Regions from separate parts of the Paracerasibacillus soli genome, predicted to be linked through region 1. Evidence: riboswitches for the same ligand, from Rfam matches in the RefSeq annotation. Region 1 holds a riboswitch; each other region holds the start of a gene.
The links. A riboswitch is a leader RNA that binds a small molecule or an ion and turns the genes downstream of it on or off. The one in region 1 is predicted to bind thiamine pyrophosphate.
Positions count from the first base shown of each region.

Region 2: it holds a riboswitch for thiamine pyrophosphate, as region 1 does, so the genes downstream of both, thiT (energy-coupled thiamine transporter ThiT) here and ACFFIS_RS16770 (YkoF family thiamine/hydroxymethylpyrimidine-binding protein) in region 1, are expected to answer to the same signal.
Region 3: it holds a riboswitch for thiamine pyrophosphate, as region 1 does, so the genes downstream of both, tenA (thiaminase II) here and ACFFIS_RS16770 (YkoF family thiamine/hydroxymethylpyrimidine-binding protein) in region 1, are expected to answer to the same signal.
Region 4: it holds a riboswitch for thiamine pyrophosphate, as region 1 does, so the genes downstream of both, thiW (energy coupling factor transporter S component ThiW) here and ACFFIS_RS16770 (YkoF family thiamine/hydroxymethylpyrimidine-binding protein) in region 1, are expected to answer to the same signal.

Region 1 is NZ_JBHLWL010000065.1:122,868-126,014, forward strand. Features, by position in the region: gene ACFFIS_RS16760 (ABC transporter ATP-binding protein) at 1-850, opposite strand, end outside; gene ACFFIS_RS16765 (ECF transporter S component) at 847-1,425, opposite strand; gene ACFFIS_RS16770 (YkoF family thiamine/hydroxymethylpyrimidine-binding protein) at 1,418-2,026, opposite strand; TPP riboswitch at 2,155-2,259, opposite strand; gene ACFFIS_RS16775 (DUF1646 family protein) at 2,332-3,147, opposite strand, start outside.
Region 2 is NZ_JBHLWL010000040.1:238,413-241,559, reverse strand. Features, by position in the region: gene ACFFIS_RS12315 (VanW family protein) at 1-179, shown strand, start outside; gene ACFFIS_RS12310 (tetratricopeptide repeat protein) at 245-1,360, shown strand; TPP riboswitch at 1,521-1,621, shown strand; gene thiT (energy-coupled thiamine transporter ThiT) at 1,729-2,304, shown strand; gene ACFFIS_RS12300 (hypothetical protein) at 2,483-3,147, shown strand, end outside.
Region 3 is NZ_JBHLWL010000067.1:49,272-52,418, forward strand. Features, by position in the region: gene ACFFIS_RS17100 (ABC-2 transporter permease) at 1-277, shown strand, start outside; gene ACFFIS_RS17105 (ABC-2 transporter permease) at 297-953, shown strand; TPP riboswitch at 1,477-1,579, shown strand; gene tenA (thiaminase II) at 1,672-2,349, shown strand; gene ACFFIS_RS17115 (hypothetical protein) at 2,573-2,728, opposite strand; gene ACFFIS_RS17120 (hypothetical protein) at 2,951-3,147, opposite strand, start outside.
Region 4 is NZ_JBHLWL010000061.1:89,507-92,653, forward strand. Features, by position in the region: gene ACFFIS_RS14965 (ABC transporter ATP-binding protein) at 1-568, shown strand, start outside; TPP riboswitch at 660-763, shown strand; partial or broken gene ACFFIS_RS14970 (lipoyl synthase) at 838-968, shown strand; TPP riboswitch at 1,015-1,128, shown strand; gene thiW (energy coupling factor transporter S component ThiW) at 1,238-1,732, shown strand; gene thiD (bifunctional hydroxymethylpyrimidine kinase/phosphomethylpyrimidine kinase) at 1,798-2,622, shown strand; gene thiM (hydroxyethylthiazole kinase) at 2,619-3,147, shown strand, end outside.

The sequences.
Region 1 (3,147 bases):
CAAAACAATTTACTTGTGTTGCAAATTCAGCAAGTGTTAATGGAACAGTAGCAGGTACATGCTCCATATGATGAAGTACATATTGTGCAACTTTTGGTAGCCAAATACCTTCCTCTATTAATTTTGGATATTCGTGGGCAATCGCATCACGTAATGATCCATCAAAAAAGATATTCCCTTTTTGATTTAATAAAATACAACGTTCAGCTACATCTGTCCAACCATCTAATTGATGTTCGATTATAATGAGTGAACAATTTACTTTTTCTTTTAATTTCTTTATTGTTTTCATCACTTCTTTGGCCGAAACTGGATCCAAATTCGCCGTCGGTTCGTCTAAAATTAGTAGTTTTGGTTCAAGTGCCAAAATGCATGCAAGTGCAAGCTTTTGTTTTTGCCCTCCTGATAGTCGCGCAATGGTAGCAGTTTTATATTTCGATAAACCTACAAGCGCTAATACTTCATCAATCTTTGCTGACATTTTTTCATATGGCGTACACATATTTTCCAAGCCAAATGCAATTTCATCCTCTACAGTTAACATACAGAATTGTGTTTCAGGGTCTTGGAAAACAACACCGACAAACTGACTTAGTTCACCTGGTTGATAATCGTTTGTTCTTTTTCCTGCAATGACAATATCCCCAGTCATTTCTCCATCTAACTCTCGCGGATATAGGCCATTTAAACAAAATGTTAACGTACTTTTACCACTGCCACTTGGGCCAAGAAGGAGAAGACTTTCCCCTTCTTGCATGGCAAAACTAATATTGGATAATGTTTCTATTTCATTTGTATGATCAAAGCGTAATGAGAGATTCTCAACATAAACGAATGGCTTATTTTTCATGCTACACGACCCTTTCGCTTTTCTTTCCCTATGGCGAAGTTAGCTAATACACCTGTTCTAGCTAATCCATCACTTAACGCTTTCCCTAAAAGTCCAGCAATAAGCGCACCACTAATGACCCGAGTAACGAACATTGCGATGACATAATGAGTTGAAAGTGCACTATATCCACTCATGAAATAACCATATGTGAAACTTGTTACGGATGATCCAACTCCAGCAGCCATTAGTACCCATGTCGCATAATTTTTCCATCTTGTAGCTGCAAAAACTGCTTCTGCTCCAATTCCTTGTACCATACCTGTAATGATCAACATCGGCCCTGTTGCATTTCCGATAAGCACTTCCACCATCGCTGCAATTGTTTCTGATAAAAATGCTGCCCCTGGTTTACGAATGATATAGGCCGCAATAATTGAAACGATAAACCAAATTCCAAAAATGAAATCATATCCAATTGGTCCCATCAAACCAACTAGTAATTTTCCTAAAGGTAAAAACGCCAGATATACAACACCAAAGACAACTGACAGCGCAGCCATCACAACAATTTCTTTAAAGCGCCAATTACGCATGTATATCAACATCCTGATGTGAAGGACTGTTAGCAGAAATGGTTACCGTCATCACTGTATGTGTTGAACCCGCATTTTTTGTCGCGTTAAAGACCTTTTCTAAACCACTGAAAACATTCTGTGCGTCACCTGTTAATCTTGTCGCATAATGGGCTGGGGAAACAGAAACAAAGTCTTTCATTGCTTCAATTTGTTCATAAATAACATCCATATACTGACCACCACCAAGTGGATAAAGTGAAAACTTTGCGGCAATATATTGCTTAATAGACCCTGTGTTCTGCACATTTACCGGATTGTCATCTTCAATTAAATAGACATCTCCAGCTGAATCCCCCGGACAACCAACAGAATATGTAGCTTGAAATGCGACATGTTCCCCCGTTTGTGCAGCTTGTAAAAATACTGCCCTTGTTACATCAAATACATGGACAGCTTTTCCTCTCACAGTCGTTGTCACATCGTCCGTTTTTACCCAAACCTTTGAAGTGTCTACTTTCTCCAACGTCTCTAAAATGATATCCACAAAACGGTCACACATTGGGTACAGTGAAAAACTTGCTCCCACTATCTGCGTATTACCACAAACTTGATTTGCCATCTCCATATCCTCCCTTGTTTTCAAACTGCATATTTCAGGATAATTTGGATGCAAAAAGACTGCATCCCAGGGGAATGCAGTCTTCAATATTCATGAATACCATACACATTAAAAAATTGAGTATGCCGAACACACCGACTACACTTCCCCACGCTAGTATTATCTAGATCGGGTGCAAAGGGTCAGAACAATAAGTTCCTCTCAGCCGATAAACAGCTCCCCTAGTGCTTTTCATTTCTATGCAGCTTTCTACTCTCATCATAGCATGACAATTTTATTTGTAAAGTAAAGCATTTCAACTGTTTTTAAAAAATTAACAACACAACAAAATATATTGCCATAACAACTAGTCCAATTGGTAAGCCGTAACGTGCCCACTCTTTACTCGTAATATTTAACTTTCCCGCAGAAATGATATTTGGAATATTACCAGGTATGAGCATTCCACCACTAATTAGTAGCCCAAGTAAGATTGCCTTTATCGTCCCAGCAGTCATCTCCGGACTAATTTCTGCTGAAGCTAATGTTGCATTATCAAGTATCGCCGATAGCATATTCACCCAATACAAAATAAACGGATTTAGACCAATTAAAAATCGATTAATTAACGGTTCAAAACCAGCTCCTAGTAACGTGAGACCCATCACAAATAAATAGATTTTCACACTACGTATCAAAATTTCCCCATACGTTTCTGTCTGCTTATCTCCAGCTAAGGAATTTTTAGCTTGAACCGGCTTAATCCAAAGCGCTGTTAAAATTCCCAAACCAATAATTCCTACTATGACATAAGGACCAATTAAATCCATTAAATAGAAAAAGTGCTCATTTAATTTACTTGTTGTAATCGTGGAAAGTGGTTCTCCAATTGGCGTTAAGGCAGCCCCCAAACCTATTGAAAAACAAGCTAACACGACAAGTCTTATTTCTGACTGACGGTCTAACTTTAGAACACTTACAATTAATACGAGTACAAGTGCTGCAATAATCGCTGTTATAACGCTTGACAAAAGTCCTAAGACAACAACAATTAATGCAACAAAAAGTGGAAACGGCGTTTTATCACTTGCAAGTTGAATCCCTTTTTCTAAAGGAGATTGGAACCATTTAAATAGTAATCC
Region 2 (3,147 bases), on a different contig from region 1:
ACTCTCATAGTCGAGAGGTTCCATACGTTCCACCTGGTAAAGATGCGACAGTAAGTTGGTGGGGACCAGACTTTGTTTTTAAAAATGAATATAACCAAGCTTTATTAATTCGTGCCTCAGCAAAAAATGGCAGAATGACGGTGGATATTTATTCATCGGAAAATATGAAAATCAAATAAATTTAGTCCCTCGTTTAAAACTAGCTAAATATAGTAACAATGGTGAATAGAATGGAGGGAGTTTCATGCTAGAAATTATAAATATAGATAAAGCGCTAACTAAGGTATTGGAAAAGCATAATTTTGAAGGATTATCTATCCTACGAGAGGAATTTAAACGAGGGCATTACCCGAATGTTGTTGCCAAAATAGGGGATTTTAGAAAACAAAATAAAGTTGGATTAGATGTAGAACATTTACTCTGCTATATGGAAGCAATTTCTTATGCAGAGATGAAAGAATATATTTCCTCTAAAGAAATAATTCAAAAGCAATATGAACAAAGGACCAATGCTACAAGCGATGAACTGATTATATTAGGCCAAATCGCTTTTTTAAGCGATCATAAATTATGTCGACGAATTATGTCGAAAGTCGTCATGATGTGTGAAAGAGAAGGAGCAAATGAAATAAAACTTGCACGTTGTTATATGATTCTTGGGGAAGCAGAGGAGAATTTGGATAAATTTATTAGGGCGAATAAATATTACAAAAAGGCCTTAAAACATTTTGATAATCTTGCCGAAGATAAATATCAACTCATTTTGCACTTCAAGATTGGCCAAAATTATGCGAAAGTTAACGAAGTAGAAGAGGCAATTGCTTATTTGACTAAAGCTCGTGCAATTGCTGAACAAAAGAAAGAACATAATGTGTTGCTTCATAGTACGATTAGTCTTGCGAAATTATACACATTGGAAGAAAATAAACAGCTTGTTTACAACTTGTTAAAAGAAGCTTTAACAATATTGAGTGAAGGAAACAATCGTAACACAGTCTTATTTGCTGAGGTTTTAACAGACATTGGTTATTATCATTTTTATGATGAAAACTATGAGTTGGCGATACCGTTCTATGATCAGGCAACACGTCTATATGAACAGCAAGTTCTACGCCCATCTACTAAATTAGGGATGATATATATGCAGTTTGCATACTGTTTTGAAAAACAAAATAAACCAAATCATCTAGTCGCCACAGAATACTATGAAAAGGCGATAACATACTTTAAACAAGGTAATAATCAGCAACTACTCGAAGAAGCATTGGCAGATGTTATTACATACTTTGAACGAGTTAACAATAAGAAGAAGAAACGGCAATACGAGGATAAAATGGTCCAAATGTTGAAAGCTCAATAATAACATGAAATCTATTATCGTTGATTTAAGTAAAGTTGAGTTTCGGGAGCAAGCAATTGATTTATGCATGCTTGGGGTAGAAGCATACCTAAGTCGTCAATGAACCTTGCATAAAGATAAAAGGTACGATATGATTAATAGTGACAAAAAAAGCGAATAGTAGAGCCTCAGGGGGAGCCTATCGGCTGAGAGTGAACGTGAAGTTCAGACCCTTTGAACCTGTTAGTTAGAACTAGCGTAGGGATGGTGGCTTTTTTGATGGTTCATAAGCAATGTTGTGAGCGGAATTTTTCCCATCAGGAAGCTTCCCCTTGGCATTGCTTTTTTTGCGTTGTTTTAACAACACTATGAGGGGGAGGAAGTTTGACGTGGATAGACAGCGCACATTATTTTTAATAGAAGTTGCTTTGTTTACAGCTTTAGCATTTATTCTAGACAATGTACCGTTCTTAAAATTTAAAATCTGGGGGAATGGCGGTTCTATATCACTCGTGATGATACCGATTTTTCTTATCGCTTTTAGATGGGGATTAAAGGGTGGTCTGTTAGCTGGATTTTTATTAGGCTGTTTAAAGTTACTTTTTGGTGGGTATATTTTAAACCCGTTTCAAGTTCTTATAGAATATGGTCTCGCCTTTACAGTATTAGGATTTGCTGGTATCTTTGCGCGCAAAATTAGTGAGGCAGTAAAAGATAGACAAATAAAAACATACTTATCTTATATAACGGCAGGTATCATATTAGGATCTGTCTTACGTTTCTTATGTCACTTATTTGCAGGTGTTATTTTTTGGGCGGAATCAACTCCAGATGGTTGGAATTACTGGGCATGGTCATTTATGTATAATATTTCATACATGTTACCGTCCACAATTATTTGTGTATTAGGTACATTTTTGTTATTTAATCAGCAACCAAAAGCATTACTTAAAAAGGCAGTGTAACAAACATGCTCCGCTCACAAGTAAGGGATAATCCTAAGAAAATGGGTTATCCCTTTTTTCATCATTATGATCGGATTTTTGAATGAAATAATTATAAAAATATAATTGTCTATCCTTCACTATGTTCATATGCGGTGCATAGGTTATAGCACAGTCCATGCTGGAAGGATGGGGTCATGTGGATTTAACTTTAACGCACTTGTTATACGGATTGTTTACATTGGCGATTATCGTTACGATGATTTTTCGTAAAGGTGTTGTATTACCGACGCTTTTAGGTACATTTATTATTGCGTGGGTATATAAAGGAAATGTTATTGATGGTTTTACAGCAATTTTCAATGCTAATCTAGTGGCTGCACAAGAGTTATTTAATATCTTTTTAATTATCACGTTTATGTTGGCCTTGCTCCATTCTTTGCGAGATTTACGCGCAGATGAACGGATGATTCAACCAATTCAAAAGTGGATGGTTAATGGTCACATTTCCTTCTTTGTTTTGGTCGTTGTGACGTATGTCATATCTCTATTCTTTTGGCCAACACCAGCTGTTCCGCTTATTTGTGCTCTGTTAGTACCAGCTGCAGTTCGCTCTGGTTTACCGGCAATGACTGCTGCTGTCGCGATTGCGATTGCAGGGCAGGGTATGGCACTTTCTTCTGACTACATTGTGCAAGTAGCTCCTAGTTTATCAGCAAAATCTGCTGGAACTGATATAGGCGCAGTTGCCGATAAAGGCCTTGTGCTCTCGCTTATTTCAGGTGGAGTAGCACTATTATTAGCTTATTTATTTTATCGTAAGTCAATACGAAAACCGAATGATCCAAAAAATGAGACTGATTT
Region 3 (3,147 bases), on a different contig from region 1:
TTCTTTACCTTTTTATTACTATTTTCAATCTGCCTACAAAAGTTTAATCATACAAGGTATAGTCGTATTTTTAAGTACATTAGCTTTTATCATCTTCATCAATTCACGGGCATTAGGGGTACTAGCAAATATACCTGATTGGTTCATTGCGAAAGTTATGTTTTTCGTGGAAAATCCGAATATAACCATTGGATTTGGTTTTGTTATTTCAATCGCATGTCTCTATCTATCTTATATTATATCTTTTCGATTTTTTACAAAACGAGATATTATCTAATTTGGAAAGGATGGCCAATATGCTTCAATCTATAAAAGCGGATGTCATGTTAAACTCGCCCCTACAATATCTATTAGTTTTTTTCCTTGTAGGGATAACTTACTTTTTAACAAGTACCCCGTCTTTCATATTAATTTTCGCAATCAGCAGCTTTATCATCACGTTATTTTATTATGATCGTAAAAAACATACTGAATCCTTCTTTGTAAGTTTGCCACAGTCTAAATTAGCAATTGTAGCAAGTAGATATGTCTCTTTTTTTCTAATTTCATTGTCTCTCATTATATTTCAAACTGGACTTGGACATTTATTTTATTTCTTTGATTATCAAGCTATTTACGTATATGGTTGGAAAGATGTATGTATATTACTTAGTATGAGTGTGAGTATTGCAGCTATCATCATACCGATCTACTTTGCGATTCGTTCTTTTCTATTCTCGACGGTAGTCGTCATTGTTTTATTCTTTATAGGATTTTATGCTTTCTTGGAAATGTCTACCTATGCACAACCTATTGATGGTTTTATACAATTAAATAACTTAGAACCATCCATTATAATCTTACACTACATTCCAACACATCCCATCCTTATTTTATCAAGTGTAAATATAATTTTGCTCATTGCTTCCATTTACCTTTCAAATTGGCTTTTTACACGAAAAGATATTCGCTAAGGAAATATGTTGACAAATAAATGTTTATATGAGATTATAGTAAGGTTGCTGTAACATGTGAGTAGCTGGCATTCTGCATTTGTTTTTGAGGATGCTTATTCACTCTGGCGCGACTAAGGGGTCGCAGGGACGTTAGAGTAGGTAGGGCTAACGTTGCTTAAGTTAGAAAACGAGAGTGGAACTTTTACCGCGGTTAACGTTGACCTTTTTTATGAAGGTCCGATGAAAGTTCTTTATAAAACGTATAAAGAAAAATATAAAACGCTTCCCATCGTGTCTATGGGAAGTATAAAAATATACTTGTATGTTACATTGAAACAGTAGGGGCCCCTTTATTAGAGGCCCCTTTCCAATTTCAAATTGTAAATTTGATACATAGTGCTTTCCATTAGATTTCCATTCACTTTTCAAATCCGATCTCTTTGGTTACCACGTAAAAACTCTTAATCTTCAATATTATCAAAGTGAAAACTTGACTTATTATGATTCTTTGCTAGCATAGGAGTTGAATCGAATATAATAATTTTTCTACTAGGGGCGCCATATTGGCTGAGATAAATGTAAATTTAGCACCCTTAGAACCTGATCTGGTTAGGACCAGCGGAGGGAAGTAGATTTTTCTTAAAATAGCTTTGCGCCCTATTTGTGCACCTTGCTTTATTTTGTAATGCTTCCTTCTACTAGTCTTTAGAAAAAAAGATTAGAGGAGGATTTTTTTATGCAGTTTACTGATCAATTGAAGATGGCTACAAAAGATAGCTGGGAACAAAGTTTGAATCATCCATTTGTTCAAGGGATTGTAAGAGGAGATTTACCGCTAGATACTTTTAAGTATTATATTTTACAAGACATTTATTACTTAAAACATTACGGTAAAATTCATGCGATTGCGGCTTCACAAGCAGATGACTTTAAACTAACAGCAATTTTGGCGAAAAAAGCAAGCTCTACTGCTGAAGCTGAATTAACGGTTCACAATGAACACGCAGCAATTTTAAATATCACGCAAGACGAGGTGGGAAACTTTAAACCTGCTCCGACAGCTTACGCATATACATCTCATTTATACCGTGCGACAATGTCCGGGAACTTAGCTCATACTGTCGCGGCAATGCTACCTTGTTATTGGCTATATGCTGACATAGGTAAGAAAAATGAAAACGCTACACCTGAACCGGATATTTATCGTAATTGGATTAAAATGTATGCAAGCGACTGGTTTCAAGATGCAACAAGCGAAATGATTGACATGTTAAATACACTTGTTGCAGACATGAATGAAAAGGAGAAAGAAAAAGTAAAAGAACAATTTGTTATTGCAAAAGAATACGAACTCCATTTCTGGGAAATGTCTTACACAAAGGAAACATGGTTATCCAATAAAAAATATACTTGAATATAAGATCAGGGAATCTAATAGTTAGTACTTTAAGTAACTGCGGTGTATGTTATGTGTTGAGGTTGGTAGGCTATAGAAGCCACACTCGCAAAAAGCGAAAAATTCTACAGAAGCGATATTTTAGCACTTAATCAGACGGGAGTATGTCTAAAAAAATAAGCTGGTGATAGGCCAGCTTATTTCTATTTGTTCTGCGTTTTGATTATAACCTAACATGTAGTTATTTACGCTTACGCTTGTTTTTCTTACCATCTAGGTTAAGAAATTCACTTTCCTCTGAGATCTCCACATCATGTTTTGGGCTCGTGTCATACTTATTCGCGATATTTTTCTGTTTTCCTTTATCTCTTCGACGATTTTTATTTTCCTCAGACATCGTAATAGCCTCCTTTGCATGTTTACTATGTCCTTTTATAACGAAAATTATTATTTTACCAATAGATGATAGCGTAAAGTATCTCATAATATGGTGTGGACGCAAATTCACTTTTTATACAGAATATCAAATTGATCCTAAAAAGCCCGAATTTCCCCATTAAAAAAAGAGCACACTTTAATATTACATGCACTCTTTTTCCATTCATATTTACTTCATTATTTAAGCAGTTGCACCTTGGAATGAATCGACAATGGAAGTAATAATAAATCCAATTGCAGATGCAAATAGGAAAGCTATTCCCCAGCCACCGAGGCCTGCCCCCATAATTGTTACCTTTCCAATCACGGTTGGAATTGTTACTAATATAATACCAGTACCAAAAATAACCATTGCAGGGTAATAAGGTAAGTATTTTG
Region 4 (3,147 bases), on a different contig from region 1:
GCCCGATAATGGTGAAATCAAGCTAGGTGATACACCTATTCAATCATTTTCTTTACAAAGTTGGCGCAAACAAATTGGCTATGTTTCCCAGGATAGCCCGATGATGGCAGGTACTATTCGGGAAAATTTATGTTATGGATTAGAGGATCAAAATATTTCAGATGAAAGACTTTGGGAAGTTACGAAGATGGCGTATGCGGATCAATTTATCATTGGATTCCCACAAAAATTAGATACGGAAATCGGCGAGCGTGGCATTAAACTATCGGGTGGACAACGTCAACGCATAGCCATCGCACGTGCATTTCTCCGCAACCCTAAAATCTTATTAATGGATGAGGCAACTGCCAGCCTAGATAGTCAATCAGAAGGAATCGTACAAGAAGCACTTTCCCGACTGATGGAAGGTAGAACAACTTTTATGATTGCCCACAGACTTTCAACTATTGTACATGCAGATCATATTATTTTTATAGATAAAGGTAAAATTACTGGGATGGGTACACATGATAAGCTGTTGAAAACACATGCATTGTATCGTGAATTTGCTAAACAACAGTTAACTTAGCATGTGATATGAGCGTAAAGCCAGTAACGAGTCCCATTTACTTTACAGTTTAGAAAATTACCGATATGATAGTATTGTTAGAAAAATTGGATATTCGCACTAGGGGAGCTTCAATAGCTGAGAAGGACAGATTTGTCCTGACTCTTTGCACCCGATCCGGATAATACCGGCGTGGGGAAGTGCAGTTTACATACATGACCTTTATATGTCATGCAAAAGGACTGCATCCCCCATGGATGCGGTCCTTTTTAGATTTTCATGCATGCTGAAGCAAAAGACAGTGGGCAACCTTTATGATTTTGGGTCGCACTAGTACTGTACAAGTAGTTGCCGCTTTTGCACAGTCAAAACAGGTCTAAGCCTGCCAAATGAACTTGATTGGGGTGAACCGGAACAAATATACTACGGCTATGAAAAACAAAAAAAGCAGATAGATTATTAGTTTTAATCACTACTAGGGGTGCCCAAAACTTTTGGGCTGAGAGGAAAGCGAAAAGCATTCCAACTCTTTTGAACCTGATCTGGATGATACCAGCGGAGGGAAGTAGGACCGACAAAACTTGTCATCTTCTATTTCACTCATCGGAAATCAGGTTCATGCATGCTGAACTTGATTTTTTCTGTTTTAGATGTCCATCGTTCCACCAATATTAAGGAGGTTTGCATGAAATGAATAAAACAAGATTGCTTATCACAATGGCTGTATTCGTAGCCATTGGTGTTGTAGGTGCACAATTTCTTTGGTTTCCAGCTGGTATTGCCAAGGCTTATCCCGTCCAACATGCAGTGAATGTCGTTTCAGCAGTAACACTCGGGCCAGGACCGGCTATTATAATTGCATTCATGATTGGTCTCGTAAGAAATCTACTTGGTCTTGGGACATTACTAGCATTTCCAGGAGGGATATTTGGAGCAATGATTGCTGGAGTTTTTTATCAAAAATTTAAGAGTAGGCGGTTAGCTGCTATCGGGGAAATACTAGGAACTGGGATTATCGCTTCCCTTTTCTGCGTTCCATTTGCCAATTGGGTCATGGGGAGTGCTCACGGTATCTTTTTCTTTCTACCATCCTTTTTGGTTAGTAGTATCTCGGGTGCATTGATTGGTGTTTTAGTTCTTAGAAGAATGGAAGTAAGGAAGTTTATCCAATATCGAAGCTATTAAAGATCTGTATTTCTATACGTTTGCAAGACTAGAATACGAGAAAATAATATTCGAGGTGTTTATTGATGAAACATATTCCATGTGCTTTAACGATTGCTGGTTCTGATCCAAGTGGTGGGGCAGGTATACAGGCTGATTTAAAAACCTTTCAAGAATTACAATCATACGGGATGTCTGTCATTACCTCTTTAACTGCGCAAAATACAACAGGTGTTCAGGGTGTTTACCACATTCCCACTGATATGATTGAACAACAGCTCACATCTATTATGAATGACATGCCAATCCATGCCTTTAAAACAGGCATGATTGCAAATGTTGACATGATGAAAGTCATAGAAAAAAGGGTTCCTGAGATTAATGCACCTTACATCATGGATCCTGTCATGGTTGCGACAAGTGGTGATCCACTTATTTCAACGCAAGCACAGCAATATTTATGTAACCATCTATTACCATTGGCGACTGTTGTCACACCAAATATTCCAGAAGCTGAAACAATCATTGGCGAAAAAATTAATACGGAAGACGACATGAAAGAAGCAGCGATACAAATTGTGAAACATTACGGTGCACAAGCCGCTCTCATAAAAGGTGGACATATAAAAGGTGATGCTGTTGATTTTCTGTATGATGGGAACAACATGTTTACTTTTTCCGCACAGCGAATTGAAACTAAAAATTCACATGGTACTGGCTGTACACTATCAGCTGCCATAACGGCATTTTTAGCACAAGGTGCATCTTTCTATGATGCTGTAAAAAGATCGAAAACTTATATTACATTGGCTATCAAACATTCACTTCCACTTGGCAACGGAAGCGGCCCAACGAATCACTGGGCACCACGAATAAACGAAACAACAAAATTGGAGGAGATCAAATCATGAATCAAGCAATCATCCATCAAGTTCGTGAAAAGAACCCACTCATTCATCATTTAACGAATGAAGTTACGATGAATTTTGTCGCTGATGGACTACTTTCTTTTGGTGGTAGTCCAGTTATGGCAAAAGCACTGGAAGAAGTAGATGAAATGACATCCCACTCTAATGGCGTATTCATTAACATCGGAACTCCTACAGAAAAAGACCTTCCAGCTATGATAGCAGCCGGGAAAACTGCTAATAAATATGGTATTCCTGTTGTTATTGATCCAGTTGGTATAGCAGCTACATCTTATCGAGCAAATTATATTCATCAAGTTTTATCTAAAGTAAAGCCAACTGTTATTAAAGGAAATGCGGGAGAAATCGCTTATCTAGCCGATACACCTTGGGAAGTAAAAGGTGTCGATTCATTAGGGGATGAAAGCGCGATAGATATTGCACGTAAAGTAGCAAACAAATATGAAACAGCTGTTGTCGTTACCGGAAAAACGGATATCATCTGCACCAAAAATAAAGTCTCTGAAA